DNA from 4 places in the Paenibacillus sp. FSL P2-0173 genome. Region 2 is predicted to be linked to each of the others. Evidence: a T-box and tRNA genes for the amino acid it is inferred to sense, from the RefSeq annotation. Region 2 holds a T-box; the other regions hold tRNA genes.
The links. A T-box is a leader RNA that pairs with one kind of tRNA and senses whether it is charged. The one in region 2 lies ahead of leuS (leucine--tRNA ligase), so its partner is inferred to be a tRNA-Leu.
Positions count from the first base shown of each region.

Region 1: it encodes a tRNA-Leu, which carries the amino acid that the T-box ahead of leuS (leucine--tRNA ligase) is inferred to sense. The anticodon was not compared.
Region 3: it encodes a tRNA-Leu, which carries the amino acid that the T-box ahead of leuS (leucine--tRNA ligase) is inferred to sense. The anticodon was not compared.
Region 4: it encodes a tRNA-Leu, which carries the amino acid that the T-box ahead of leuS (leucine--tRNA ligase) is inferred to sense. The anticodon was not compared.

Region 1 covers NZ_JBBOYK010000002.1:489,292-497,136, reverse strand. Annotated here, with positions in the region: gene MKX30_RS12495 (GGDEF domain-containing protein) at 1-320, opposite strand, end outside; gene MKX30_RS12490 (glycosyltransferase family 4 protein) at 527-1,651, shown strand; gene MKX30_RS12485 (YkvI family membrane protein) at 1,648-2,754, opposite strand; gene MKX30_RS12480 (DedA family protein) at 2,896-3,501, shown strand; gene MKX30_RS12475 (xanthine phosphoribosyltransferase) at 3,586-4,158, shown strand; gene MKX30_RS12470 (hypothetical protein) at 4,260-4,604, shown strand; gene MKX30_RS12465 (hypothetical protein) at 4,744-4,965, shown strand; gene MKX30_RS12460 (carboxymuconolactone decarboxylase family protein) at 5,083-5,412, shown strand; gene MKX30_RS12455 (hypothetical protein) at 5,555-6,091, opposite strand; tRNA gene MKX30_RS12450 (tRNA-Leu) at 6,312-6,395, shown strand; gene MKX30_RS12445 (MFS transporter) at 6,820-7,845, opposite strand, start outside.
Region 2 covers NZ_JBBOYK010000001.1:1,353,340-1,361,184, reverse strand. Annotated here, with positions in the region: gene MKX30_RS05985 (CvfB family protein) at 1-200, shown strand, start outside; gene MKX30_RS05980 (class I SAM-dependent DNA methyltransferase) at 204-977, shown strand; gene MKX30_RS05975 (tautomerase family protein) at 1,050-1,439, opposite strand; T-box leader at 1,624-1,881, shown strand; gene leuS (leucine--tRNA ligase) at 1,943-4,381, shown strand; gene comER (late competence protein ComER) at 4,362-5,207, opposite strand; gene MKX30_RS05960 (ComEA family DNA-binding protein) at 5,503-6,096, shown strand; gene MKX30_RS05955 (deoxycytidylate deaminase) at 6,185-6,703, shown strand; gene MKX30_RS05950 (hypothetical protein) at 6,883-7,035, shown strand; gene MKX30_RS05945 (DNA internalization-related competence protein ComEC/Rec2) at 6,965-7,845, shown strand, end outside.
Region 3 covers NZ_JBBOYK010000002.1:572,890-580,734, reverse strand. Annotated here, with positions in the region: gene MKX30_RS12900 (hypothetical protein) at 1-473, shown strand, start outside; gene MKX30_RS12895 (GNAT family N-acetyltransferase) at 544-1,062, shown strand; gene MKX30_RS12890 (N-acetyltransferase) at 1,083-1,517, opposite strand; tRNA gene MKX30_RS12885 (tRNA-Leu) at 1,895-1,978, shown strand; gene MKX30_RS12880 (NAD(P)H-dependent oxidoreductase) at 2,072-2,602, opposite strand; gene MKX30_RS12875 (winged helix-turn-helix transcriptional regulator) at 2,800-3,156, shown strand; gene fabV (enoyl-ACP reductase FabV) at 3,325-4,506, shown strand; gene MKX30_RS12865 (hypothetical protein) at 4,620-4,823, opposite strand; gene MKX30_RS12860 (sn-glycerol-1-phosphate dehydrogenase) at 4,992-6,143, shown strand; gene MKX30_RS12855 (GntR family transcriptional regulator) at 6,341-7,447, shown strand; partial or broken gene MKX30_RS12850 (class II aldolase/adducin family protein) at 7,786-7,845, shown strand, end outside.
Region 4 covers NZ_JBBOYK010000002.1:972,485-980,329, reverse strand. Annotated here, with positions in the region: gene MKX30_RS14835 (MarR family winged helix-turn-helix transcriptional regulator) at 1-416, shown strand, start outside; gene MKX30_RS14830 (helix-turn-helix domain-containing protein) at 602-976, shown strand; gene MKX30_RS14825 (helix-turn-helix domain-containing protein) at 1,071-1,454, shown strand; gene MKX30_RS14820 (hypothetical protein) at 1,551-1,799, opposite strand; gene MKX30_RS14815 (urease accessory protein UreF) at 2,096-2,833, opposite strand; tRNA gene MKX30_RS14810 (tRNA-Leu) at 3,096-3,178, shown strand; gene MKX30_RS14805 (glutathione peroxidase) at 3,324-3,809, opposite strand; cyclic di-AMP (ydaO/yuaA leader) riboswitch at 4,276-4,448, shown strand; gene MKX30_RS14800 (hypothetical protein) at 4,564-4,959, shown strand; gene MKX30_RS27405 (potassium-transporting ATPase subunit F) at 5,143-5,220, shown strand; gene kdpA (potassium-transporting ATPase subunit KdpA) at 5,372-7,048, shown strand; gene kdpB (potassium-transporting ATPase subunit KdpB) at 7,086-7,845, shown strand, end outside.

The sequences.
Region 1 (7,845 bases), on a different contig from region 2:
ACACGTTTCAGCTTCCGGTAGAGTTGAAATACGGCGGCATTGATGAGCACGAAGGCAGACGCCTCCAGCGCATTTTTCCACACGATTCCTTGAAGTTGCATCTTGCCTCCGCCTGCTGAATAGAGATTCATGGCTTCATATGTCATAATAATAATAGCGGCAACCGAAAAAAGGATATAGGCTCTTTTTCGTTGTCTGCTATATATGATCACGCACATCAGTGCCATCATGAGTATAATATACAAACCGCAGGCTGCACTTACGGCCCCGGCCAGAGATGGGAAACCCAAGGTTCCCGATAAGGACAACAACGTCAACATCACCGACTCCATTTGCAAAAGTAGTCAATCTATTGAACGGATGATACCGTTCCGATACAATAGACAGGATTTATCCCATTTAAAATGTTATAATTTTCTTTTGTGACTAACATTTATTCTCAATATATCATCTTTCAGAAAATCCGGAAACCTATACATACAATCTGTGATCCGGGCAGTTTAATGCTTGAAAGGGGAAGCACGTCATGAAATTGCTACAGGCTCTCTTTTTCCCACCCGAGCAACCGGGAGGCGTTTCATCCATGATTCCATATCTGCAAGAGCGATTTACATCCCCCCGTTGGGAAATGGAGCTATTTTCAATCCCTAAACGGATTCGCAACAAGGGTAGGGACGAAGTAACTTTTGATACCTTTGACTGGACGAGATATGAACAATATCCAATCGTCCAAAAATATATTCAGACGTACCGTGACTATTTGTGGTGGACACGGCTTCGTATTCAGAAGCCCTATGACCTCATTCATGCCCATCATCCTATTGCCGGAATCGCCATGAAAACTGTTTTTCCTGACATTCCGCTCGTACAGACGATTCACTCTTCCTATGAGAAGGAGTTAATTCTAAACGGGAAAATAGAGGAGAACGGGCCTGAACACCAATTCTTGGTGTCACTGTATGGGGAAATGGAGCAGAAGGCGGATCGCTTGATAGCGGTATCTCATTCTTTTCAGCATTACTTAACTCCTTACGTTCAGAATCCGCAAGACATTGCAGTCATTCCGAACGGATATGATGAGAAGCGCTTCAAGCCCATTCCACACGAAAATGAAGTGACACAGCTCATAACCGTTTGCCGCCTTGTTCCGGCGAAAGGACTGGATATTTTATTGCGGGCCTGTGCTGAACTTAAAAAAAGAAATCTGGAATTTGTGCTTCATATTATTGGAGACGGTCCGGTTCGCCCTGAGCTGGAAGAGATGGCACGACAGCTCGATATATACCATGAGACGATTTTTTATGGATATACCCTTCATCCAGAAGAGTTTATGCCTTTCTTTGATGTATTTGTTTTGCCTTCTCGGGCGGAGGCCTTTGGTTCGGTATTTGCGGAAGCAGCGTTGAGTTGTCTGGCATTGGTAGGTACAGAAGTGGGAGGAATACCGGAGCAGATTGAGGATGGGGTAAATGGCCTGCTCGTGCCACCCGACAATCCGAGGGCACTGGCAGACGCTTTAGAGAAGGTCATTGCTGACCCTGCCTATCGTTATGAGCTGGCTAGATCTGCCTGTGATAAGGCTAAATCAAGCTATTCTTTAAGTCGAGCGGTTAACGAGTTGAAGAAAATGTATTTGAAATTTCCACATTAACCATGACGAGTATCACCTGGTTTGGAATCGGAATGCCGAAAGCTGGAGCGAGGACGTGAGGAACGGAAAGGTCTCCCGCGTCCTGCTATGATCAGTTTACTAACCCACATCAGACTGAGCATTCCGAAAATAGGATAAAGGACAGATAACAGTGAACTGAAGCCGAACTGACTGATTAAAAAACAGGTGAGCATAATGAATAGTGTGATGAGCTTGGGCGAAATTTGGACATGCTGACGAATTTGCAGACTGACTCCATAAATGTCGGCTACAAAGGTACTGAAGATTTCCATGAAAATGAGTAGAATGTATATGATTTCGACAAAGGCACCCAGACGGTAAGCAATGCTTCCCATAGGGATTTCAAATTGCTGAATACCCGGCATATGTGCTGACATGGCAAAGTGCGCAGCCATCAGCATAAATCCGACACCAATTCCTCCCAAAACTCCGCCCCAGCGGATGGTTCTTCGGGAAAAGGTTTGGCTGCCAAGTGGTACAAGCACGGCTTGGGCCATAGTCAGGTTGAAGGACGTGTACAGCAGTGGAGAGAGCAAGGTTCGAAATGTACTGTGATCTGTCGTATTCGTAATAAAACTCTGAGGATTAGGCATGGAGAGCGTGCTGTGAACGAGCAGAAGAGACATGATGATCATCAAAGGGACAACCACGGTGTTCATGTGCAAGATGGCTTTAATGCCTTTACTTAGCAGCAAATAAGTTCCAATCAGTGTAATAAGCAGTCCGGTTTGGTAATGCAGGTGAAGGTGCTCTACAAAAACAGAGCCAGCTCCTGCCAGCATGACGCTGTTTACGCCAATCAGCACGATGAGTGTGAACCAGCTAATCCATTTCCCGGCATTGGCGCCAAAAAGATGTTTGTTCAGGTCCTCGTAGGATTTGGCTGAAATATCATGAGCGATCAGCATCATTTTCGTACCCAACCATACAAATATGATTGTGGATAGCATAATAGTGAGTGTAGCCCAACGACCGTACTGCGTAAAAAATTGCAGAATTTCTTGTCCGGTAGCAAATCCGGCACCGACGATTGTACCGATGTATGTAAAAGCAATCTGGAAAACATGAATATTACGTTTCATCCCCAGTCCCTCCTTGCCTGCTTGAATAACGCTGCAGCGAGCATATAATACAAACTATGTTCAACTGAAATAGGACATGACTGGATGAGACTGAAAATAATTAAAGTGAATTTAATGAATAGCTTGACGGGAGCGTAATTTATGGGTCAAATCCTTGCATGGATACTGGAATACGGATATTTGGCAATGTTCGGTTTGCTTGCACTTGGAGTAGCGGGTATGCCGATACCCGACGAAGTGCTAATGATCGCCTTCGGCGGGCTCGTGTCTCAAGGGCACTACAACTTCATTGCTGCACTGGCAGTCACATTTTTCGGTAGTATGACGGGTATGATGCTTAGCTACACCCTGGGGCGTCTGCTGGGCAAACCACTTTTGCATCGATACGGAAAATGGGTGAGGCTTACGCCTTCTAGAATTGCCTCTTCTGAAAATTGGTTTGGGCGCTATGGTACCTGGGGAATCCTGTTCGGATATTTTGTCCCCGGCTTGAGACATGTATCCTCATATCTGGCAGGTACAACCCGTCTAGGCGTTTTTCGCTATATCAGTTATGCATCAGCAGGAGCTTTGCTGTGGTGCGGTACATTTTTGGGGATTGGACATGCGGTGGGTATGCATTGGGAGCAGGTGGCGAAGCTAATGGAGAAGGTGACGCATCGGATAGGGCTGGTCGTTATTCTTTTAATCGTTGTGGGAGGAATCACCGCATGGTTCTGGAACAAGCGTAAAAAAAATGTCACATGACCGCATGGAAAGCAGCTATAGCTTGAAAGCGGCGGGTGAAGTATGGTACTTTTACCGCATAGGAATGCCGTGGGAGGTCATGTAATGGAAGTATTAAAGAAACGAATTTTAGATGAAGGCGTGATTGCATCAGATCAGGTGCTGAAGCTGGATGGTTTGCTTAATCACCAGGTTGATCCAGAGCTGACAATGGCAATGGGAAGAGAGTTCGCAGCACGTTTCCGGGAAGAGAAGATCACCAGAGTAGTGACCGTGGAGTCCTCAGGCATTGCCATCGGGTTTGCGACAGCATTGGAATTGGGTGTACCGTTGGTATTCGCTCGTCGTAAAAAGACCCTATTAGCTGATCCAGACGCGCTATGTGAACGCGTACCTTCGTTTACTAAAGGTATTGTGACGGATATTATGCTGTCTCGTCAATTTATTCACGAAGATGATCGTGTTCTGTTCATTGATGATATTATTGCTAATGGTGATGCGGCACGAGGCATGGTTAAAATCATTCAACGCTCCGGAGCGGAGTTGATTGGATTCGGTGTCGCGGTGGAAAAAAGCTTTCAGGCCGGAGCGAGAACCATCCGTGAGCAGGGTATTCGTGTAGAGTCATTGGTCAAAATTTCGTCGTTAGCTGACGGCAAGATTGAGTTTGCTGAATAGTAACAATTCAAAACTCCTGATCCTTATTTCTAATAATAACCTTTGCATGAGCTTCAATTTCGCTTATAATATAGATAAGGTTTTGGAGAGGAGGCAGCAACATGGGGAAAGAACAATTGACCGAACAGTTTTTTCTGGAAAAACTGGCAGCGGCTAAAGTACACTTTGAGCGTGCCTTGGATTGTAAGCATACGGAATTCGACGATTTGTATCCCTATATGATTGAACATCCTCAGTTTTTTTGGTATAAACGCTATGTGGCCTGGTCTGAGTTGTTGACGTTGGTTAACCTATGCGAAGAATTGTCCTTCTCTTGGAAAGAAGAATTTACTGCTCACCAAGTGGAGTATGTAGATCAGCGAGTGTTGTCTGCACAAGTGCTGGACTTCTGGTACGAGAAGAACGATACAAAAGAACATGATCACAGTGTAAACCAGTCGGGATAATTTGTCGCTCTGTTGGCAATCCATATAAGTAGTAAGAGAGAAGAGACCTAAATGATTGTTTAGGTCTCTTTTTAAACTTTTTTCATGTATATAGAATCATGGTTGCTGTGTTAAAAAAGTGAATAAGGAGGGGACAAGGATGATTATGGACGAAGAATTGGATGCTTATCGACTCTCCGGTGAAAAGGTGCGTGTCGTACGCGATGGATTGGAGTCCAACGATGTTGTTGGCATTGTACTGGCATGGGATGATGAACAGGTGCTTATTCGCCGCCAGAATCGACGTGTGGTCAAGTTGGATCGCAGTTATACATACCAGCCGTTCGGCGAGCCGCGTCACAATCCGATAGATCTGGGTTAGGAAGGGGTTCCAAATGGGTGTTGGATAAAAATAACTGAGCGATTCATTAGGCATACAGAAACTCTAAATCGGACACAGTAATGAAGGGAAATCCAACAGAGAGGACGTGCTGTGTCAATGACGGTTATGGACGAAAAAGTACATGCATACAAGGATCAAATCAGCCATTTGGAAGATCAGTTGCCCGAGGTAGTTCATGCATATCATCGCTTTACCGGAGAGTGCTTTCAAGCCGGCAGCTTAGATGAGAAAACCAAGCAACTGATTGCGCTAGGCATTGGCTTATTTGCCAACAATGAAGTATGCACGTTTTATCACGTGGACGAGGCGCGGTCCAAAGGAGCCAGTGATCAGGAAATTATGGAGACCATTGCTGTGGCCGCAGCAGTAGGTGGAGGACATGCTCTAAGTCAAGGGGTTACGCGTGTACAGAAGGCGTTGCAATAAAGCAAATCATTAATAGATATGCTTATACTTCGTGATAGCGAATATAGATCGATTTTGATATATGATGGTTATGGAAAGGAGCTTCCGAGCACAGTTGGTGTCTGCGGAAGCTTCTTTCTTTTGCGTGTTTGTTGTGCGGGGATTATGCTCTTCTGCTTGCGGCAAAAGCAGCAGGGCGAGACGTTTTACGCTTATAGGCCAAAGAGGATGTAACCAAACTTCGTTCAACGATGCGTAGGGGTTTGGAAGTTGAATTGTTTGGTAATTCGGGGCGATGTTTCTCTAGTAAAGGAAGGGCGGCTGTATGAGGCATGGAGGTCGAGAGCCCCAGATATGCTCGCATCCGCTCATACATTTCTTTACGGAATGCTGGCATAGCCATATTGAACTGCTCTTTATTTCCTTTACTTATATAGGTGGCGTGAACGCCGGAGTGGTTTTGTTGTATGTCTAGAACATGAATGTGATATTTATTAAATTCATGTTTTATTTCAGATAGCAGGATTCCGGTACGATCTACACCTGCGTTAACCATTTCGACATAAAGATCAGGGGTTTTCAGCATACCGCTTTCTTCAAGAATTAGGCTGTCCCGCTCAAATACTTTTTGAATAAAGGTAAGGAGCAGATAACTTTTCACAAGAGACCATTCATGCTGAGTAGTATCTAAAGAAGTCATTACCATTCACCGCCTTAGGAAAATGTGATGATAATTCATAACCGATTGAAAAAAAGAACCTTCGTTCCTGAGAACTTATGTTCTTATTTTAGCTTATTATTCCTTTTTTATCAAGGGGAAATTAACAAACATAAAAGGTTTGACATCTTGATATGAGCATGGTATGATCTATCTTGTCGCTAAGAAAGATAGATCTTTCGAGGTATATGACAACATATATGCGGTCGTGGCGGAATTGGCAGACGCGCACGGTTCAGGTCCGTGTGGGCTAACCCCCGTGGAGGTTCGAGTCCTCTCGACCGCATCATCTTATAATATACAGGTTTGTGAATTGCTTTTATAGCAGTTTGCGGACCTTTTTGTATGCTTAAAAAATTTAAGTTGTTACCCAAGACCTGTGTCGAAGAAATCTCTCCGAAGCTATGAGAACAGGATAATAAGTCTACTGTTGGAATGACCTTATAAGCGCATTCCGGTGGATTTTTTCCCATTTCTATTATGAAGTCGATATTTTCACCTCTTCTATCTCTTTCTTTCCAGCCTTGCCATGCTTGATCTTATTTCAGTTCAATCTACTCAATATGCTTACCAATGGCTGTCGAAATTTTCCTAATTGAATTTACTAAATACGAGACTTTTGGAGGCACTCAAAAATAACAAATAAAACAGCTGCCGCTCGTAAGATGTAGCGGCAGTTGTTTAGAATTAACTACATGGAATTAACTGTATCAAAACTCAACATCTCTTTTTTTCTTGGAGCGCGCCCCTGCCAAACGGACAACTAGCGAAGCTACCACCAAAATTGCAGTTACTCCCACAAGGATAACAAAAAAGGATTGATCAAAAGCAGAACGGCCCGCATCTTTCAGTGCTTCTGCAGCCTGGGCAGGCAAACCCTCTGCAGCTATGAGCGCTTCATCCAGGCTGTCTTTCACATTCGCTGGAACGTGGAGTCCCGTAGGGACTTTCATAGCTAGGGAATACGCAAGAGTTGACATGCTTCCGATGATAGCAATCCCTGATGCTCCCCCCATTTCATAGGCAACTTCTTCAATCGATGCAGCCATGCCTGCTTTGTGTGCCGGGGCATAGTTCATAATGGAGTGAGATGCTGCTGTCATACCTGCTCCCAAACCCACACCAAGTAAAGCCAATCCAAGAATCTGCCCGGCCATGCCTGAATTAAATTGCGTGAGATAGATGCCCATTCCCAGACCGGCAATCAGAAGAGAGAAGCTTTTAATATGGATAACGTCATAGCGATGCAATATGGACCCGGTTAAGGGGCCGGCAATGAGAGATGCAATTGGTATGCTAATCGTGTACAGTCCTGCTTGGAGAGGCGACAGACCTTCCACCAGTTGAAGACGCTGGGTTACAATATATTGAATCCCCATCTGTGTAAATGCACCCACCAAGGCTGTTATAAATCCGGTGCTGAACCTTGTAATTTTAAATAAAGTAAGATCAATAAGAGGGCTAGCGCTTTTATTTTGACGACGGATAAAGATGATAAGTGCCAAGACGCCGATAACCGCACCTATTACGGCTAATATTGGAGACCCGTCACGACGGGTAAACTCTTTGATGGAATAGATGAGTCCCACCATGGCGATCATGATTTGGATGGAGCCGGTAAGATCCCATTTTTTCTCTGTATTGCCCGCATGTTTTGGAACATAAATCAGAGTTAATGCAAAAGCAATGATCGCAATCGGCAAATTAATCAAAAATACAGAACCCCACCAAAAATG
Region 2 (7,845 bases):
TGAAAGAGCGTCCGGGCGGCGGCATGCCTTATTCCGACGCAACACCGCCGGATATTATCAAGCAACGGTTTGGTATCAGTAAATCCGCCTTCAAGCGTGCGATGGGCAAGCTGATGAAGGAAGGACTGGTTACACAAAAGGAAAACTGGACCTACCTGGTGGAGAATATACCTGAACCGAAGGACGGGAATGGGGAATAAAAAATGGCTTCTTACCGGAAGTTTGCCTATGTGTATGATGAGCTGATGCAGGACATGCCGTACCCGGACTGGTTGCGCTTTGCACGGCAGGCTTGGGATCAGTACGGTATGCCTCATACGGTGGCCGAGCTGGGCTGCGGAACGGGTTCAATTACGATCCCCCTGGTTAACTCGGGCTTCGAGGTGGCTGGAATCGACTTATCCTCTGACATGCTGGCAGTAGCCCGTCGCAAAATGGAAACCACTCCACAGGGACAGCGATTGTTTCGTGAGGGAAGCGTTCGCTGGATACAGCAGGATATGAGAGAATGGATTTTACCCGAGCCTGTGGATTCTGTAATTTCTTTTTGCGATTGTCTGAATTACTTGTTGGAGGAAGAAGATATAATTTCTACTTTTCGCAGAACGCATGCTGGTCTAAAGCCTGGCGGAACCTTCTTGTTCGATGTACATCATCCTCAGACGTTTTTACGTTATGATGAAGAGCAGCCTTTCGTACTGGATGAACGCTCTATCTCGTATATCTGGACATGTGCGTTGGACACTCCCCGTTGTGAAATTGAGCATCATCTTAGTATCTTTGCGAAAGCAGAACAAGAAGGACGCGATCTATACCAGCGTTTCGAGGAAATACATGTTCAACGTGCCTATGACCCAGACTGGATGAAGGCAGAATTGTCCAAAGCGGGTTTTCGTGATGTGAAGGTATATGCGGATTTTGAATGGGTAGAAGCAGAAGATGACGCGGCGAGACTGTTTTATGTTGCTGTAAAATAGCAAGGCTTCATTTAGCGAGTATGGGAAAAGAAAGACGCTTTTCATGATGACATGAAGGGCGTCTTTTTGCACTCATATATTCACTTTATAGCTCAGCTGAAGCTCATCACCCGGTACACCCCGAATGCCCCAGTTCTGTTTGGGTGTTTCAAATATAGTAATCTCAAGATCCTGTGGAGAAATACCCAAAAGATCGTTAATTCTTTGGAATAACAGGTTAATGAGTTGCTTCTTAGCTTCTGTCGTTCTGCCTTCAAAGATACTGATTTCAATAATGGTGTACGCCTCAGAGCGACCATCGGCATATATAAAGTCTTCCTGATCCATAGGAAAAAAACGTTGAAACCTCTTGTCAGGAGGATATTTGAACGCATCCACCACAGCAGAATGAATCACCTCTGAAAGTTGCTTTTTGATTGGATTTAGAGTTTCTTTTATTCCGTAAATTTTAATCTGTGCCATTTCTCAGCTCACCTTTCTTATCTCAACTCATCTCAACTTGAAGCGATTTAATTCGAAATCATTATAAAACATTCGTATGCATGTGTCATGAACAATTAGTATGAAGAGGGTCTTTAACACCAAAGGTAGTCCTTATTTGACTTTTTTCGCGGTTTTCAATATAATAGTGCCATTATTAACGGTTAAACAATCGCTGATGAGGAATAGTAGCTTTGTCTGGACATGTAGAGAGCTGGCGGGTGGTGCAAGCCGGTTGACAGTGCAAAGTGAACTCGCCTCGGAGATATGCGTCCAACGCAGGAACGCCCTATACAGGTGCTTGTATCCTGTTATTAACCCGCATCGGATCACCTCCGTTATCAGGTGCAAAGGGAGTAGAACGCGAAGAACGCTTTCTGCTAACTAGGGTGGTACCACGGGAATATAACCTCTCGTCCCTAGCGCTGACACGCTACGGGATGCAGAGGTTTTTTTGTTGCATACCGTTTGAGGAGGAAAAGACAATGACAGACACACAGCCGAAGCACGGCTATCAACCGCAAAGTATTGAACCAAAATGGCAGAAATATTGGGATGAGAACAAGACGTTCCGTACCGGGGAAGAGCCGGGCAAACCGAAGTTTTATGCTTTGGATATGTTTCCGTACCCATCTGGAGCCGGCCTACATGTAGGCCACCCAGAGGGCTACACAGCTACGGATATTGTTTCACGATATAAAAGAATGCGCGGCTACAACGTACTGCATCCGATGGGTTGGGACGCCTTCGGTCTGCCTGCCGAGCAGCATGCGCTGGATACAGGGGAGCACCCACGCGAAATTACGGTGAAAAATGTAAATAACTTCCGCCGTCAAATCAAATCGCTCGGCTTCTCCTACGACTGGGATCGTGAAATCAGCACGACGGATCCTGATTATTACAAATGGACACAGTGGATCTTCATCCAGCTGTACAAGCGCGGTCTTGCATATGTAGCTGAAGTACCTGTGAACTGGTGCCCGGCGCTGGGAACGGTGCTAGCGAATGAAGAAGTTATTGACGGTAAGAGTGAGCGTGGCGGTCATCCGGTCGTCCGTAAACCAATGCGTCAATGGATGCTGAAAATTACGGAATACGCGGATCGTCTGCTGGAGGATCTGGAGGAACTGGATTGGTCTGAGAGTATTAAGGATATGCAGCGGAACTGGATCGGTAAGTCTACCGGGGCAGAGGTTCGTTTTCCAATTGAAGGCTATGACGAGCAACTCACAGTATTTACAACCCGTCCAGATACACTGTTCGGCGCAAGCTACTGTGTGCTGGCACCAGAGCAGGAATTGGTGGATATTATCACTACGCCTGAGCAAAAGGATGCTGTACAACAGTACCGTGAACAAGCTGCTCGTAAAAGCGATCTGGAGCGTACGGATCTGGCCAAGGATAAAACAGGCGTATTCACAGGAGCTTATGCAGTGAACCCGGTGAACGGCGAAAAGCTGCCGATCTGGATTGCTGACTATGTACTTGCAGGCTACGGAACTGGAGCGATTATGGCTGTACCTGCTCACGATGCGCGTGACTGGGAATTTGCCAAGCAATTCGGATTGAATATCATTGAGGTTGTCCAAGGTGGAGATGTGGCTAATGAGCCATATACTGAGGATGGACCGCACGTCAATTCCGGCCCGCTGAATGGACTTACCAACGAGGAAGCGATTCCGAAGATGATTGAATGGCTGGAAGCCGAGGGCAAAGGACACGGCAAAGTCACCTATCGCCTGCGTGACTGGCTGTTCAGCCGTCAACGCTATTGGGGCGAGCCGATTCCGGTAATTCATCTGGAGGATGGAACGATCAAAACGGTTCCTGAGGACCAACTTCCGCTCGTACTGCCGGAGATGGACAATATCAAGCCTTCAGGTACAGGTGAATCCCCGCTGGCGAACGCAACAGATTGGATCGAAACCATTGATCCTGAGACAGGTATGAAAGCACGCCGCGAGACAAATACAATGCCGCAATGGGCAGGCAGTTGCTGGTATTACCTGCGCTTTATTGATCCGAAAAATGACAAAGAGCTTGTATCCAAAGAGAAACAACGTGAATGGATGCCTGTTGATTTGTATATTGGCGGAGCGGAACATGCGGTTCTTCACTTGCTGTATGCCCGTTTCTGGCATAAGGTACTGTATGATATCGGCGTAGTGGAAACGAAAGAGCCTTTTTATAAGCTGGTCAACCAGGGTATGATTTTGGGCAACAACAATGAAAAAATGAGTAAATCACGCGGTAATGTCATTAATCCTGATGATATTGTCAATACGTTTGGCGCCGATACGCTGCGTATTTATGAGATGTTTATGGGGCCGCTGGAAGCGACCAAGCCATGGAATGAGAATGGGGTAGAGGGAGCACATCGTTTTCTGTCCCGCGTATGGCGCCTGTTTGTTTCCGAGGATGGTAGCCTGAACGATAAAATTACAAATGACGGCGGTAGCGATGAGTTCAATCGTACTTGGCATAAAACGCTGAAAAAAGTAACCGAAGATCTGGATGCACTGCGCTTCAATACAGCGATCAGCCAGCTGATGATCTTCACCAACGATGCATACAAAGCAGACCTTCTGCCGCGTGCAGCAATGGAAAACTTCGTGCAAATGCTGTCGCCGCTTGCACCCCATCTGGCCGAGGAATTGTGGCAGCTGCTGGGGCACAATGATAGCATTACCTACGCGGCCTGGCCTGCTTATGATGAAGCATGGACGGTGGACGCCGAAGTGGAAATTGTTGTGCAAGTGAATGGTAAAATTGTGCAGCGTGCAACGATTGCCAAGGATCTTGATGCTAAAGCGATGGAAGCATTCGCTGTGTCGTTGGACAATGTTCAGCAGGCACTGGCCGGCAAAACGATCCGCAAGGTAATTGCTGTACCAGGTAAGCTGGTTAATATTGTTGCCGGTTAATTGGCTTTAAGCCGAAGGAGACATCCACCTTTTGCATGTCTTCTTCATACTTGTTGTGCGTGGCCTGTATCAGCTCGGGAAAGACACTATGCAGGCTGATGTCCAACAGTGCGAGAGCTTCGGCAGTAATACCTCCGGGAACCGCCACTCTGGCCTGTAACTCGGCTGGTGTCATCCCGCCTTCCGTGAGCAGCTTTCCAGTGCCGATGATCATTTCACCGGCCAGGGCGCATAGCTCCGTACGGTCTATACCTGTAGCTTGAACTGCGGCTTGAATCCACTGGTCCATAAAAAAGGCCAAGAAAGCAGGACCGCAACTCGAAAAATCCGACGTGATTCGAGTATAAGATTCTTTAACCCGAATCGGCCTGCTGATGTGGGACATAAGCTCTTCCAGAAGGGTGCGGTCCTCCTCTGTAATCCGGCTTCCATGGATGCATAGTGAGGCTCCGCTGCCCACTTGGTGGGTGATACTGGGAATAATTTTGGACACTTTGGCTTTCAGTGCATGCTCCAAAATACGAATCTGCACCGGGCTTGTGATAGATACGACGATTTGCTCTTCTGTAATGACGTTGCGTATTTCATCCGTTACGGCTTTTGATTCCAGCGGCTTCACACAGATAAACAAAACATCGCTTTCCGCTGCCGTTTCACGGTTGCTTTGGGCTGCATGCAAACCTGGATAACGACGGGCTAGCTCGGTTACCTTGGAATGCGTTCGATTGCTTGCTGATATTTGCTGCGGCTTGAGTGCGTTAGAATTAATAAAAGACTCAATTAGCAGACTTCCCATGCTGCCAGTCCCGATAAATCCAACTTTCATTGTTCAACGTCCTCCTTTCATACTTTGCGGTATAGACGCTGTGCTGTCAGCTGTCATTCTTCTTAGTGTATGCGCCTGGTCTTGGCCGACATGACGAATTTTATGTCTGAGCATGTTAGATCGTGCCCGGGGTCGTACCACTTTTTTGTAAAAATGCTCACAGCGAGACCGTATGGAGGTTGTTTGCACCCTCCGGTTTAACGGGAATTGAACAGACTTGCTCTGTTTGATTGAGACGGTGTTTTCAGTCGGCTCAATTTCCCGAAATCCATGTGGAGTAGGGGACGATACGGAAATGAAACGCGTATGGACAGGAACAGCGATAACGCTTGCTGTAATCGGGAGTGGACTTATTTTATTTGCCGGAGGACAGCGCTCTGAGCCGCAAGAAGAGTGGACTTTACTTAACCATAAGGTGGAGCAGGCTGTGGCGATGGATTCAGAGCCAAATGAGTCGCAGCGCAGCAGTGACTATGCCCAGAAAAAGCCTGCTGTAAAAGAACCCTCAGACAAAGCTGAGCGCAGTAGGAATGCCGAAGCCGCTGACAATGTGAAACGTGATACTGTGCAGATTTCTACTGGTGTATCTGCTGCTGCGAATCCGAGCTCAGACACAGGTATTGTTAGTTCGAGTGGTGCAACGACGAGTAGGACCAATACGGTAAGTGATTCGGTTACTACACCCGTTTCCGGCGAAAAAAAGGTAAACATCAACACGGCGACTGCTGCCGAGTTAATGGAGCTACCAGGGGTTGGGGCTAAAAAAGCCGAGGCTATTTTGAACTACCGTAATCAGCATGGGGCGTTCAAACGTGTGAACGATTTGGATCATGTAAAGGGAATCGGAGCTAAAATGTTGGCGAAAATGAAGCCGTATGTCAGCTTGTAACTTATATAAGATTACAATGTACAGGCCCTGAGAACGGCGGTAGCGGATATGGTTTACGTTTTAACTTGTTTATACGGGAGAGATGGAAATGAGTGCAGATGTACGCAAGGACTGGGACACCTATTTCATGGATATCGCTTATATGGTATCCACCCGTTCGCGCTGTGCGCGGCGTCATGTTGGAGCCGTACTTGTACAAGGTAAAAAGCTCTTGGGGACGGCCTATAATGGAGCACCATCCGGGGTGCCTGACTGTTCTGAGGCAGGCTGTATGATCTCAGAGGAGTATGAGGTCGTTCACCGTGATGGGCGCGAGGAAATGGTTAAGAAGCAGCGTTGTATTCGCACTATTCATGCGGAGCAGAACCTGCTACTGTTTACTGACCGAATTGATCGTGAAGGCTCTTCAGTATATGTCACTGACCAGCCATGCTGGACGTGTGCCAATATGTTGGCGAACAGCGGTATTGTGGAGATTGTATACCACAGACCTTATCCCAAAGATGCCGACAAGGTTCGTGCTATGATGGAGGAAAAGGGAATCGCCTTTCGTATGCTGAAGACCTATCATCCACCGAAAGAAACGCTGATGGATGTAATGAATTAAAAAGTAAACGAGGAAGAACCTCTGACGAATGCTATTTTGTCAGAGGTTCTTTTTGTTTTGCTTATTTTGGACAAAAAGCAATGTTTGCTACCGGAAGGTGATTGTATTCAAGCTAAGCTTGTGTTAACTAGACCTATATTGACCCTTACTGTTTGTTGGATTACAGGAAGTGCGGGAGCATGTCTGTATTCTGGACGGATGCTTTTGTTGCTCTGGGCGGGGGTTACCCTGATCTTTCCGCTTATAGCTTTATGGATGAAAATCCCCATCCGGCATATGGTATTACTTTGGCTTGCAATCAGCGGGGGTGGATTTCATTGGTATTGGCATGATACGCATAATGTTAGCAGTATTCCCGATGCTCTTCATGTATCGTCTTCTATGTTGGAAGACATGCCTGTTCAAGTAGCAGGGCTTATCGCTTCTGAAGTACAGGTAGATGGTGATCGAACACAGTTTGAGATGAGAGTCACCTCAATCAATCACTACGGAAGTCATTCGAAAAAGGACGAGAATCGTGCACTAATTTCTGAACAGGTCATTGTTCATATCAAGTTGGCTGCCAAGCAGGAACAGCAACTTTCGGCAGCGTGGCAACGTGGAGATGCAATCCTACTGCGTGGCACCTTAAAGGCTCCTGCAAAAGCGGGGAACTTTGGTGGCTTTGATTACAGTGAATACCTGCACACACAGGAAATCCACTGGCTTTTCAAAGGCGATGGGGCAGCCTCGCTACAGAAGCAGGAAGCTTCACTGTGGAACCGCTACACTTTGTTCAGATGGAATGATCAGCTTAGGGAGCAGCTAGGGCAGAGAATGGAATCGGCATTTACATCACTTCATCACGCAGGATATATGAAAGGACTGGTACTTGGGGTAACAGATGAGTTGGACCCAGCAACGTATAACGAGTTTACGCAGCTTGGTTTAACGCATATTTTAGCAATATCGGGCATGCATGTGGCGGTATATGCAGCTACACTATTATATTTACTCAAGCTACTAAGAGTTAGCCGCGAGACATCTCTTACGGTCGTGATGATACTCATTCCGGCTTATGTCCTGCTGACAGGTGCTTCTCCCTCTGTTGTGAGGGCGGGAATTATGGCGATGATCGGCTTGTTTGCAGCCCGACGAGGTAT
Region 3 (7,845 bases), on a different contig from region 2:
AAAATACGGTTTACGATCTGGATAATTTGGATTCACGTATTGACATTACACAGCGGATCGACAGATTGGAAATGTCCGTGATGTCACGTGAATTTGCTGTCCAATTCAGACTGAGAGAACACCCGAGTGTGACAGCAGAGATTCAACTAAAGGCGGATTTAAACAACTTGGCTGCGGAAATTTTGGAAATCAAAGATCAAGTTCCGGGATGTGTCTTGTTGCTGAGTTTTTACATGGAAATTCGTGAGATTGAGTCACAATGCAGCCGGATTGAAAATATACTGGCCGAAAATTGGAAGCCCGATCTTAGACCGGTACAAACCCTTAGTCAGATTTACGGAGAGAAGACGTCTATGTACCAAAACAGGATTGAACTCCGATTTTCCAGACAAATTAACGAAGATCAGATGGAAGACATTCCAGAGCTGTTGGAACACATATTGCTGACGCTTATGGAATTAAACAAGGTCTAAAGGGTTAGGGCCCTAATGTAAATGACATTAGTAGACCAACAAGTTAACGTTAGAGGAGTTGAAAGTATAAATGAATGAACTAGAATTCTCTCAAGTATATGCGATTATGGAGGCTTCTTTTCCTGAAACGGAATGCAGAACATCCGAGTCACAAAGGGCTCTGCTTCATCATCCATGTTATCGTTTACTTACCAAAAAGGACGAACAAGGGCAAATAATTGCTTTTTTGGCGGGATGGGAGTTTACAGATTTTCGGTTTGTAGAGCATATTGCCGTAGATTCGGCTATACGAGGTGGCGGGTTAGGTAAAGAGCTTATGAGCAAGTTTATTTCACAGTCCGGTAAACCGGTAGTACTGGAGGTTGAGCCACCAGTGGATGAATGGACCCGGAGAAGAATTGGTTTTTATGAACGTTTGGGATTTCATCTGAACCATTTTGACTATGTACAGCCTCCTTTAAGAGAAGGACAGGCTGATCTGCGGCTTCAAATAATGAGCTATCCAGGTGCGCTGGCTGAACAGGATTTTGCTCCGTTTAAAGAGATTTTATATACCGAGGTCTATAGGTTAAATAAGAAGACTATATAGCTAAAGGTGTTTCATTATCGTTAATGTTTTGTCCATGCCATCACAAATTCTTTCTCGTCAGTTTCGGCATCAACAGATTCCGCTTGAATGGTAAATCCATTTTTAGTATAGAAGCTAAATGCTTTCGTGTTCGACTGGTATACCTTTAATTGAATCTCATTATGTTGCTTCTTCACCCAATCTAGTAGTAACTTGCCATAGCCTTTTCTTTGAGAACCAACACGTATAAACAGAGCCGCCAAGTATCCATCCAACATGGAAACAAAGCCGCCAATGCTATGATCATCTTGTATGATAACGTAGTTTTGAGCGAGGGGAAGGTACCTGTTTTCCATCTCGGTAACTTGTGATGCCCAATACTGCGGAGCAATAAAATGATGGGCTTCTATGGAAGCATCCAGCCAGATGGCTGTCAACTCGTTGAGCTCTTCCACATTTGCGGGTCTAATCGACATCGTATCTCCTCTTTCACAGTGCAGTATGTAATCTTATAGATGATGTTGAAATAAAAAAGACCGTCCGAGGACGGTCTTTCTACCCGTGGCGCTTAATTAAAGCTTTGATCCGTATCCCGCGCCTCCGTCAACTCTGTAAATTAGAGAATAACGGACCGGGTAAGGGATACGCTCAACATGCGATTATTGATGTTGACGCACCTCCTTTCCTGATGGACCCATTTTACCATATATGGATTGTGATATCCAGTGATTTTCTTATATTTGCGGAAATGATTCATAGAAAATACAAAATAAAAATGGCTTGATTTTATGTTCTATGGAAGATATAATCTTAATTACGGTGACTGAAAAACATCGGTGTGAGTACATAATATGCGGTCGTGGCGGAATTGGCAGACGCGCACGGTTCAGGTCCGTGTGGGCTAACCCCCGTGGAGGTTCGAGTCCTCTCGACCGCATCATAGCCTAACATTTACAGGTTCTTGGATTGGCTGGATGCCACCAAGAGCCTGTTTTTATATGGTTAAGATGCGTGTACCATTATAACTATTTTATTTATACTGAAATATATATTTAATATAGTCCTTTGCACTCTGATTAATGTCTTCGTCGCTTGCTTGAAACGAGGCTCCGAAGACAGCGAAATAGGGTAATGTTATCGCGCCAACATGCACTGCGCTTGCTTTAAAAGGTGCTATAACTTCATCTACAGTAAAAGAAACGGAACCAGTAGGTGAGTAATTTTCTTTTTTATCGCCAATGGACATGGCTATCCCTAGCTTCTTTCCTTTTAACTTATCACCTTGTGAACCATAAGCCCATCCATGAGTAAAAACATCATCCATCCATTTTTTTAATAAAGGCGGGTAACTATACCAATATAAAGGGAATTGAAATATGATATTACTATGTGCTTCAAGTAACTTTTGCTCTTTCAAAACATCAATGCTCCAGTTTGGGTACTCTTTATAAATTTCGTGAATTGTAATTTCATTGGTATATTGAAGTAATTCTCGTTTCCATCTGTTATTTACTCTAGAATCTTCGATATTGGGATGAGCTAAAATCACAAGAGTTTTCATCATAAATCACCTTTCTTACGTAACATATTTGCCTTTGTAGATGCTCTATTATTATTCTGTATGCTTCAAAAAAAGTAAATACACACAATAAAGTAAGATAGTTACTTGAAAGTGTGCATTGGACTTAGAGTGAAGATACGCAATTATAAAATTAATTAGATAAACTTTGTTATTTTTAGCGTTGAAGAGGTGGTACTATGAAACAATATAATTTAGGCATAGAAGCAACACTTGAGATCATCGGAGGTAAATGGAAATCATTAATCATTTGTTTATTAATGTCTGGTAGAAAAAGGACAAGTGAATTACAGCGTAGTATTCCGGGCATTTCTCAAAAGGTTCTTATACAGCAACTTCGCGAACTTGAAAAGGATGGTATCATAGGTAGACATGTGTATAATCAAATGCCTCCAAAAGTGGAGTATTATATAACGGAATATGGAATTACAGCAAATGAAATTATTGACTTAATGTGTTCTTGGGGAAGGGCTAATATCCAAATAAGACAACAGCAAGGAGAAGATGTGATGTTGTTAGAAAATGATTCAAAATGAATAGTGGAGTAAAAAAGCGTTGTAGACTATGATGTTTACGACGGTTTTCTTCGGCTGCCTTCAAGTGCTAGGTTATATGTTGAGCCGCAAGCTGATTTGCTATATAGTTATGACTGGACAACCATTACATCCATATTAAATGAATGCTAAAGTAGGGGGACCCTTGCAATGATTATTAAACCGAAAATTCGTGGTTTCATATGTACGACTGCACATCCTGCAGGATGCGCGGCTCATGTTAACCGTCAGATCAACTACATCAAAGATAGCACATCAATACAAGGAGCTAAAAAGGTACTTGTGATCGGAGCATCTACTGGATATGGGCTGGCTTCTCGTATTGCTGCGAGCTTCGGTCTGGGAGCGGACACCATAGGGGTATCCTATGAACGTCCCGCATCAGAGGGGCGCACGGCTTCAGCAGGCTGGTACAATACGGTAGCCTTTGAAAGAGCGGCCAGAGCAGCTGGCTACATAGCAGAAAGCATTAATGGAGATGCTTTTTCTCATGAAATTAAGCAGGAGACGTTGAAGCTGGTAAAGGAAAAGCTGGGCAAGGTAGACCTGATTGTGTATAGTGTCGCTTCACCGCGACGGACACATCCCGATACGGGTGAGACCTTTAATTCCGTTCTCAAGCCTATCGGACAGTCTTTTTCTAATAAAACAGTGAATACGAATACAGGTGTCGTATCAGAAATTACGCTAGAACCGGCTACGCAGGAGGAAATTGAGAACACCATTACGGTAATGGGTGGCGAAGATTGGTCCTTGTGGCTGAAAGCGTTGGAAGAAGCTGATCTGCTGGCTGAAGGGGTAACCACACTGGCTTACTCGTATATTGGTCCCGAAATTACGGAGGCTATCTATCGTAAAGGAACCATTGGCCAAGCTAAAAATGATTTGGAAGCTACAGCACATACTTTAACAAGGCAATTGGAGCGTTATCATGGAAAAGCTTACGTTTCTGTGAATAAAGCTTTGGTTACACAATCCAGTTCGGCTATTCCAGTCGTACCTTTGTATATTTCTTTGCTGTTTAAGGTCATGAAGGAAAAGGGACTGCACGAGGGATGTATTGAGCAGGCACAACGTCTGTTCGAGACGCTATACAGTGGGTCCACTGTGGAAACGGATGAAGAAGGACGCATCCGTCTGGATAACTGGGAAATGAGAGACGATGTGCAGCAGGCTGTCAAAGCAGCTTGGTCCGAAATCACTACAGAAAATGTATCTGAATTAGGCGATCTCGAACAATACCGTCTGGATTTCCTTCAATTATTTGGATTCGGGTTTGATGAAATTGATTATGAATTAGATGTTAATCCAGAGGTTGATACAACTTTATAAGTGAATATTTGTAAAACAAAAACGGGTACTCTCAAGCGATGCAATTGCTTAAGAGACCCGTTTTTTATGTATATTGGCAAAAAAACAAGTTGCACTCGTTTCACTAACAGCATTTATCGAGAATTAGACGTGGAAAGTGACTTACGGTGCAGCAAGCGAAAAACGGCAATGGTAATGACAATCCCCGCAACGCCAAAGACTGCAACAGAAGTCAGTGCCCGATAAGCTTGCCAGCCGAACAAAAAAGCAATACCACTGCCAAACGTTGTACCTGCCAGTAACCCAAGTGCACAGGCAATATCCGTTCCAAATTTCATAAACATGTTCCTTTCGAATATATAAATTAAAAAGTAACTTGTACTTTTTCGCTGGACTTGGACACACACTTGTGCGTACAATTAAATAGTAATCGTTTTCAAACGGAATCTATTAATCATTATGGATCATTCTTGTGCAAATTATTCCTTTTTCAGGAGGCTGATGAAATGAATATGAATGAGCAGATCAAGCTGTGGAACGAAGAGGCGCAGGCTAGTAACGCTGATCATCCTCACCGAAAGGTTGAATTGTTTATTGAGGTACGGGATGGAGCACTGGAGTCTGTTGTTCCTTATCTGAACCAACAGGATTATCGTCATGTAACTCTGGTAGAAGATGAGCATACTTCGGCGGCGGCTGGAAAAAAAGTAGCTGAGCTGATTCGTGAGGCAGGTTTGACAGTTGATGTAGTCCGCTTACCTCCGAATGCTGTAGGGGATGTGATTGCTGATGAAACCTACATTATGAAAGTGCTGCTGGGTGTGGCGGATAATAGTCAGGCTGTACTTGCTGTAGGCTCCGGCACGATTCATGATCTGGTTCGCTTCGTATGTTATAAAATGAATCGTCCGTTCTTGTCAGTTCCGACGGCTGCTTCGGTGGATGGTTTTACCTCCGCAGGCGCACCACTAATTGTGGACGGCAGCAAGCAGACATTCCAAGCAGTTCCGCCAGAGGCGATCTTTGCTGATTTGTCCGTGCTGGCAAATGCGCCACAGACGATGACTGCGGCCGGTTTTGGCGATATGCTCGGTAAGTTCACCTCACTAGCGGACTGGCATGTTTCCAGAGATTTGGGAAACGAGCCATATTCACCTGTGGCTAATCGCATTACTGAGGAGGCTCTGCGTGACTGTGTAGAGCATGTCGACGAGATTGCGGCAGGCAGCAAGGCTGGTGTCGAGGTATTGATGAATGCGCTGATTGCATCTGGTATTTCGATGCTGATGATAGATCATTCCCGTCCAGCGTCAGGGGGAGAGCACCATATTTCCCACCGAATTGAAATGGATTTTATTGCAGAGGGACGCAAGCAAGTTTTGCATGGTGCCAAAGTAGGCGTAGCATCCGCATTGCTGTCTGACCTGTACAGGGATTTAGCAGCCAGTCAGGATGTAGAGGCTTTTAAGGTGTATCGGGCTTTGCCTACGTCGGAGCAGATGCGTGCATGGCTGGCTCAGGTCGGAGGCCCATCTACCATTGCCGAGCTGGGGGTTACGGAGGAACAGCTTGCGCGTGCATTGCGCACGGCCCATACCTTGCGTGATCGCTATACTGGACTCAAGTATATGAATGAACATCAATTGCTTCGTTCGTAATGTGTAACATCTACACAAATTGTCCTTAGATATTCGGCCAGTTATGTGTGGCAAGGAAGGGATAAGCGAATGGGTTTACACCTCCGGCAGCAATACGACGATATCCTGTTCCTGTAACATTTGTATGTACAAATGAACGGTATGCTATAATCGTGGAATATGAACAGGTACACGATATTGCAAGTACGGAGGAAATTATGGCGCCCAAATATATACAAGTTAAACAAGAAATTTTGTCCTGGATTCATTCATCTAAACTGGAACCACAAAGCCAGCTTCCATCTGAGCATGAAATGTCTGAACAATTTGCCGTTAGTCGGCAAACGGTGCGTCAGGCGCTGGGTGAGCTGGTGCAGGAAGGCTGGCTGTTTCGGATGCAGGGCAAGGGAACCTTTGTCGCGACACGGGACAGCAAGCAGCCCGAAGATCCAAAGACGATTGGAGTCGTTACAACCTATATATCGGATTATATTTTCCCATCCATTGTACAGGGAATTGAATCCAAATTGAGTCGCCAGGGATACAAGATGCTGCTGTCAAGCACAGGTAATGACCCTGAGCAAGAAAGTCAGTGCCTAGAAATGCTGTTAAGTCAACCGCTGAGCGGAATTATTATTGAACCGACCAAAAGTGGAGAGCGTAACCCCAATCTGAACTATTATTTAACCGTGGAAAATCGCCAAATCCCTTATTTGATGATCAATGCGCGTTATGAGGAAATGGATGCGCCATGTCTGCGAGTAGATGATGAAAAGGGTGGTTTTTTGGCGGCCGAGCATCTGATTAAGCTGGGACACCGACGCTTGGCCGGATTTTTCAAAACCGATGATATGCAAGGAATTCTTCGTATGAAAGGATTTGTGGCTGCTCACCGCAAATATGGAGTGACATTACACCCGAACGCAGTAACGACTTACCGGACAGAAGAAAAAAATGAGATTCCGCTACAACGTGCGTCGAGGCTGCTGGCGATGGAGGCGGGAGAGCGTCCTACTGGATGGGTGACCTATAATGATGAGTTGGCTGTTCGACTCCTGGATATTGTACGTTCGGCGGGCCTGAACATTCCCAATGATCTATCGCTGGTTGGGTTTGATGATTCATTTTTGGCGACAGCAACGGAAATCAAGCTAACGACAATTCGACATCCAAAGGAAGAATTGGGGTTACGTGCTGCCGATACCATGCTGTCGATGATTGAAGAGAAGGGGTACCATGAAGAAGATCGTCAGTTAATTCTACCGCCTGAGCTCATCGTTCGTGAATCTACGGGGCCTGTTCAGGTAATGCCTGGAGAAAACTAGGCAGGGAGATCAGTCTTAACATGTAAGGACAAGTTAGTAAGTGTACAGCTTCAACGCTTAATATTTGATGGGCATGTTTTTCGCCATACCGAACAGTCTGTTTTCTGGATTGCAGAAATAGACTGTTTTTGCTATGTTTTTTCTGAAAATGAGTACATAAATCTATCGAGAAAATACATAAAAAAGACTAGCTAAGTTGTACGTACAAGCATATAATGAAAGCGGAACCAAGGATAAAGGGTCGTTAAGACCTTCCTGTAATTTTCCATTTGAAGTTAGTTTCAGTCACCTCCTCCATTGCAGATTTCAGAAATGATAGTAAAAGGTGTGTTTTATACATATTAGAACAATTGAAAAAGGAAGTATGGGAGGCCAATTTGGCTCTTCCAAGGAGTGGC
Region 4 (7,845 bases), on a different contig from region 2:
TGGGCTTGTTTCCGATTGTGAAGAAGAAATTTTTCACCTACGGTCCGCTCGATTTCCCATTACACTTGTCGCCTAATAACTTTCAAGTGCTCATGCTTCTGCGTGAAGTGCGTTCGTCTACAGTATCCGATTTGTCCAAACAACTTAATGTCTCACGTCCAAACATGACTCCTCTTCTGGATAAGTTGGTGGAGCATGGGTTGGCTGACCGCCAATCGTGTGATTCGGATCGCAGAGTCGTGAATGTGGCGATTACACAGGAAGGCGATGCTTTTTGTGAACAGGTATTTCATACCTTCTCCAATAAAATTCAAGAAAGACTGGTGTATTTGCCAGAAGAAGATTTATTGCATCTGAGTGAAACTTTGAATGAATTGAAGCATATCTTACTTAAAATCGACAACTCTGCTACGTGATTGGCGTAAGTGAACTGGCTTAAAGACCGCCCTTTCTTCGGAAAACAGGCGGTTTTTGTTGCGTGTTGTGGTATAATGGAAACCAACATACATAATTCGGTAATTTTAGCATACGTGATCTTTGAAATGGGAACAGAGAACATGATATCGTTATTTGAGAGCCTGCTAGGGAGGAAGGAACTTCTATGCAATCTATTTACCATCGCATTGAGGAACTCATCAAGGAACGGGGAATGACGAAAAAGGCGTTCTGCCAGCAGTTAGGCATTAGTACAGGGAACTTCGGGGATTGGAAAAGAGGAAAAACGACGCCGGGCACGAATAAACTCATTGAAATTGCTTCGTTTTTTGATGCCAGTCTGGATTGGATCATGCTGGGTCGAGATGTACAGGGTGAGGTGCTAAAGGAGTCGCAAGACCCTTATTTTTTTGGCGCTTCAGGGCAACTGAATTGCCAGGGGGAACCGCTTAGTGAGGCGGAAAGAAATTTTATACTTGAGTATATTGAATTTACCCGCTTTCGTAAAGAGAAAAACCAGCGCAATTCTACTATGAGGTAATGGTTGCTTAGGATTTGATGAGGATTACTAATGAGTAAGGCTTGAAAAATGAAAATTATTTCAGAAAAAGTTACTGTGTCGGAGGGGAAACATTTTGGGAGATCAAACTATTTATCAGCGGATTGAAGCTTTGATTAAGGATCGCGGAATGACCAAGAAGGCATTTTGTGAAAAACTTAAAATCAGTTCAGGGAATCTCGGTGATTGGAGAAGGGGTAAAACAACGCCGGGTACCACCCATTTGATTCAGATTTCGGACTTTTTTAATGTATCGCTCGATTGGTTAATGAAAGGGATTAAGCCAGGAGAAGGCGTACTTCAGGAGCAGAAGGCTGCTTATTTTTTTGGAGTGATGGGGCCACTGAATTGCCAGGCAGAAGATCTTGAGACGGAAGAACAGAATTTTATTTTAGAATATGTTGAATTTGCAAAATACCGTAAGCAAAAAAGTGAGAAGGATAAAACAAAGCCGGAATAATTTTTTGGCTAAAGATCGTCTGGGTTGAAGACCCGTAAACGAACGAGTGGGGTTCGCTTTACGGGTCTATTTGGTTTCTTGGTGATATGGAATGACCTATATGTAACTGGAATGCTTGTTAGGTTTAGAGTGCGGTGCCTCCTTATAGTCGTTATCGTCGATGTTCAGAATTGCAGCAACTTGTTTTCTGTACCTTTGTGCTTTGCGGGTGCCGTGAATCAGATTGGACAAGCGTGAAGGCGGAATATTGTGTGTCTCACAAAATGTTTTCTGATCCAGTCGAAGTTCGACAAGCCGTTGTTTGATGGCCCACCCGAAGGAGGTGACAGGCATTTTGTTATTCAAGAGAAATCGCCCCTTACGGATTCTTGCGGAATAATTGGTGTGTTATAATAATCATCAGTAAACATGTTAGAATTAACCATCTAACACTATGATACACTTTTATACGTGTTTTTACAATCGTAAATGCGTCATTTTGTTGAATTAATTACTTAATTAAGTGCTAGGTGGTTCTGATAATCCGTCTAGAGTCTGCTAATGCTGTGAATTGCGATTATATGTGGATAAAAAACACTCTGCCACCTGAGGAAAGGGACAGAGTGTTTTTGGTGTTGTGACCACATTGGCGAAACGACGCATCAGGGGGATGCTGGAAGGCGTTTGAATAGACCTGAGGAGGAAAACAGTCTAGGTTCATCCAATTGGTTATTATGGCTCATATAAAGAGGTAGAGTGATGTAGGAGCTGGACCAATGTCTGTGAAGAAAGCGACGCTGAGATGCAGTTGGCTCAGGTTGGTTAAGCTTCTTCCAGGCAGAGAGGAGCTCGCTTGTCATACGCTCCATAAGAGGGTTCTTTTCCTCATAAGGAGGATTGAGTAGTTTGAAGGCATCTTCCACACAGAAGGACACCGCTGCGCTAAGATAGCCGTGAACGGTCTGTTCTACATCGTTTCCGAGGAGGAAGTTAATCCAGGTGTGAACGGTAGCGAGTGTGCCAATCGCATTGTATTGAATGAGTATGGATTCCAACTGGTCAAATTCAAGCCAAGGATAAAGAGCCTTAGCGAGCTTGAGCAGACGCTGACCGGATAGACGAAACTCCTTCACATGCTGCCAGGAGGGACGTTGGGTATGCAGCATCTTATCAATGAGGGCGATCCGCCAACTGTCATTCTGCTGGATGGCGACATACAGACTTTTGATAGCCATGCCGTCAACGGTTGTAAATTGAGGATACAAATCATCCAGCATGTAATGTTCCAGGTCTTGTAGACTGTTCAAATGTCCGTTACGGGATAGTTTCTCCAGTCCGTTGAAACGGGTGAAGCCACCAACAGGTAGGGAAGGGTCCAACAATAATGCATAGTTCAGCAAGCGGTTGCCTTTATGCAGGGTGGTTCGCCTCCTCGAAGTGAATCCTTATGTTACGTTATTTCACTCTTTACTTGGGGGGACGAAAGATATTCGAAATATATGTAATATATATTTACATTTAAGTAGCTTTTGTGTCAAATTAAATATTCTTATCGCTCATATATGTTAGTTAAAATAACATATAAAATAATTATTATATTTTTGTTTACAAATAGTTGATGAGAGAGTATAATAAATCTGTTGCCTCATTACATTATGATTTGCGGTCGTGGTGGAATGGCAGACACGCTATCTTGAGGGGGTAGTGGGCGTACGCCCGTGGAGGTTCGAGTCCTCTCGACCGCATTATATGCAAGACTCAGTTAAAAAAGCATCCTGACACGGTTTACGTGAAGGGATGCTTTTTTTGTTAAGCATTTTTCGTTATATCCTTTTGCCACAGAACAACGGTAGACAACCGGTCGTTTATTAACTGTGATAAAGAAGGATGTCAGTTTTGCTGCAAAAGCTTCTCTATATCTCCCGCCAGCTTATCTGGAGTGGTTTGCGGTGCATAGCGCTTAAATACGTTACCTTCTCGTGTAATTAAGAATTTAGTAAAATTCCATTTGATCGCTTTGGACCCTAATACCCCCGGAGCAGTTTGGGTCAGGTAACGAAATAAGGGGTGCGCTTGATCGCCATTGACATCTGTCTTGGCGAACATCGGAAAGGTAACACCATAATTGATCTGGCAAAACTCGGAAATCTCCTCGCTGGAACCTGGCTCTTGTTTGGCAAATTGGTTGCTGGGAAATCCCAAAATTTCGAGCCCCTGTTCATGGTACTGGTCATATAGCTCTTGTAGCGCTTTGTATTGGGGGGTTAACCCACATTTGCTGGCAGTGTTCACGATAAGCAGAACGTTCCCTTCATATGTGGATAACGGAATTTGTTTCCCTTGCAGGGTGTGCGCATCATATTCATAAACGGTCATAGTATCTCTCCTTATTCAATATTCAGCAATTAAATTGTAAGCAATTAAAATCGAGGTTGCAAGTTTTGAAAAGCTGTATCAAGCCTTTAGCCGCTGTAAAATCGTATTTTGTTCAAAACAGTAAATCGCACCGCAAATGGAGCGAATTAAGGTGTTTCTTCTTATAAAAGCGGGTTCAATCGGTGTTTAGCTGGTACATATAGCGTATTTTCTTCTCTTTTTACAAAAAAAGGCCAAAAACGCCCTACCCTACGCCAATATTGACATGCTTGTCATTTTCGAAAAGGGATGAAAAACAGAGATTGAAGGAGCTGTGAGAAGCATAGTTGCATTGTAAGCGCTATTATTAATATCCTAGGCTCTAAAGGCCGATTTATAACCCCGCAGTTGAGCTTTACAGTCTTCCATGCGCGGGTGTATGATTCAAGACGTAATTTCAAATTAACTTGAATGAAGCAACAACGAAATGTCTATAGCGCTGAATTTTGCAGTTGCAAAAGCGGGGGAACCAATCGAGATTGTACGGCTTCGGAAGCCGTGTGTCTCATGGGGTGAATTTTCAGGTCAAGTGCCAGAAATAGGGCGACTCTCACGTCCGAATCCGACAGCTAACCTCGTAAGCGTACAGGGAGAGGCAACAAACCGCCGTGTGCAGCCATGGTTTATTTTATCATGGATATGTAAGAAGCCGGAGGAAAGCCTTTTTCCTTCGGCTTCTTTTTGTTGTCTTTTTATACCGGGAGAGGAGCTACTGATGGAAGGTCGGTTAATTATTGTCACTGCACCGAATGAAGCGGGCAGAAGTTTTGTGAAATTGCTTATTTTCAAAAAATTGGCGTTTGCAGTTCTCACGAATAGCGCCCAGGAGGAACGACAGCTCAAAAAAATGGGTGTGGAGCACATTGTCCGCATCAATACCATGCAAGCAGGAAAATGGAATTTTCCAAAAAAAGAAATTGGTAGTGTGTATTTGTTCGAGAACAGCTTGAATCTGACGTGCCGTTTCCTGCAAATATGTCGGCCGCTAACATCGGAATCGATCTATGTTATTACGCACGGCTGTAATCCACAAGGAATTTATCGGGGATTGGGAGCGGATCATGTGATCTACACATTGAACGGAGAGGTGGGTTTTCTGCTGAACGGATAAGCACTTATAACATAGTTGTTTTATGATTTTATGATCAAATAAGAATGGCGATCTGAGGACCGATACGGAGGGTATAAACATGATGGATATATACATGCTGCTCGTCATGGCTGTGAGTTATGGAGTGATACTGCTGTTTGTACGCTGGTGTGATGCGCAGACCTCTAAAGGAGGACGAAGAGGATGATCGTTATACTTGGACTTACGGCTATTGTGTTTATGTATTTAATCTACGCACTCCTGAACCCTGAAAAGTTCTAATCAGCTATAGGGGATAGAGCGGGCGGGAACAACAGATCTGAATATTAAGCATCATAGGTAGCAGGTTTTCGCAAACGTGTGCACACGTTTGGTGCTCTGGAAGCAGGTCTGTTGTTCCAAACGCAGGAGCATTTTGAAGGAGGAATAAAGGATGGAGCTGCTTCAAATTGGAATTGTGATCGTCATATTGCTGCTCTTGGTAAAGCCAGTGGGCACCTATATGTATCATGTATTCTCGAATGAACCCAATCGGACGGATCGGATTTTTGGCGGAACAGAAAAGCTGATTTATAAGATAGTAGGATTGAAGAAGCTGGAGAGCATGCGTTGGACTACGTATGTTATGAGTTTCATTGCAACGAATGTCGTGCTTGTGGCGATCAGCTACTTGCTGTTGCGTTTACAGGGAATGCTTCCCGGTAATCCGGCTGGAAACAGTAATATGGAAGCATCACTAGCTTTTAATACGGTAATCAGCTTTATGACGAATACGAATCTCCAACATTATAGCGGAGAAAGCGGGCTTACGTATCTGACACAGATGGCGTTCGTCACGATGATGATGTTCACTTCGGCTGCTTCCGGTTTTGCGGTTGCTGCGGCTTTTATGAGAGGATTGACGCGGCGCGGTGAAGGGATGGGCAATTTCTTTCAAGATTTTATTAAAGCCATTATAAGGATTTTCCTGCCGCTGGCCTTTGTGCTTACGCTGGTGCTGGTTGGATTGAAGGTACCACAGACGCTACAGCCTACGGCGGATCTTACGACGCTGAGCGGAACACAGCAGCAGATTTCTATGGGGCCCATTGCTTCTCTGGAGTCCATCAAGCATTTGGGGACGAATGGAGGCGGTTATGCGGGAGCTAACTCTGCGCATCCTTTTGAAAATCCAAGTCCTTGGACGAACGTGCTGGAAATTTTGGCAATGTGGATAATGCCGGCTTCGTTGCCGTATACCTTTGGATTGTTTGCCCGTAATCGTAAGCAGGGCTGGATTATTTTTAGCTCCATGATGGTATTGTTTCTTATTTTTCTATCTATTACGTACGTGTCTGAAAAGACAGGTAACCCGTTAATCCAGACACTGGGTGTGGATGCTTCTCAAGGAAGCATGGAAGGGAAAGAGGTTCGTTTCGGCATTGGACAATCGGCTTTATTCACTGCGGTCACAACAGCGGCAACGACAGGTTCGGTCAATAATATGCATGATACACTAACCCCACTGGGTGGCATGGCTGCTTTGGGAGAAATGATGCTAAACGTCATTTTTGGCGGCAAGGGTGTCGGGCTGATGAATATGCTGATGTATGCGATTCTGGGTGTGTTTATATGCGGACTGATGGTCGGGAGAACTCCGGAATTTATGGGAAGGAAAATTGAAGGCAAGGAAATGAAGCTGATCGCGATTGCCATTTTGGTACATCCGTTCCTCATTCTCGCCCCAACTGCGCTTGCGTTTATGAGTCATTGGGGATACGACGCGGTCACTAACCCTGGCTATCACGGGTTGACTCAGGTGCTCTATGAATATGCGTCATCTGCTGCAAATAACGGTTCGGGATTTGAAGGTCTTTCGGATAACAACGTATTCTGGAACATGACAACGGGGCTGGTTATGTTCTTCGGACGATATGTATCTATGATTGCATTGTTGGCTGTGGCGGCTTCATTGAATGCCAAAGCACCGACTCCGGTGACGACGGGGACACTGCGTACGGACAACAAGTTATTTGGAGCCATTCTGATCGGGGTCGTGCTGCTGATTGGTGCGTTGACCTTTTTACCCGTTATCGTATTGGGACCTGTTGCTGAATTTTTGACCATGTGAAGAAGAAAATGAGAATGGATGAACGGGGTGTTTGATCATGAAGGAACAACGCAAACACATGCTGGACAGAAGCATCTTGAAGCATGCGATCAAGGATAGCTTTATAAAATTAAATCCGATGATTATGATGAAGAATCCTGTCATGTTCGTCGTGGAGATCGGTACATTGGTCGTGCTGCTAATGTTACTGCTTCCCGGTTATTTTGGAACTGGCAAGGAAATGGGCTTTAACCTGGCCGTGTTTGTTATTCTGTTGTTTACGTTGCTTTTTGCTAATTTTGCCGAAGCGCTCGCGGAGGGGCGGGGTAAGGCACAAGCTGCCTCTTTAAAAAAATCCAAGCAGGATACGCAAGCTAACAAGCTCATCGGAAATGACATTCAGGTGGTTAGCTCAACCGAATTGCGTAAGGGGGACGTGGTTATTGTCTCCCAGGGCGAAATGATCCCAAGCGATGGTGAGGTCATTGAAGGTCTGGCTTCGGTGGATGAATCTGCAATTACGGGCGAATCGGCTCCGGTCATCAAGGAATCGGGTGGTGATTTTTGCTCGGTAACCGGCGGGACGCGAGTGGTCAGTGACCGGATTAAGGTGCGGATTACGACAGAGCCGGGCGAGACATTTATTGATAAAATGATTTCGCTCGTGGAAGGCGCACAGCGGCAAAAAACGCCGAATGAGATTGCACTGAACACTTTGCTGATTAGCTTAACGATTATTTTTCTAATTGTAGTGGTTACGCTAGCGCCGATTGCCCGTCATTTTAACATTGATTTGCCTGTTCCTGTGCTGATTTCGT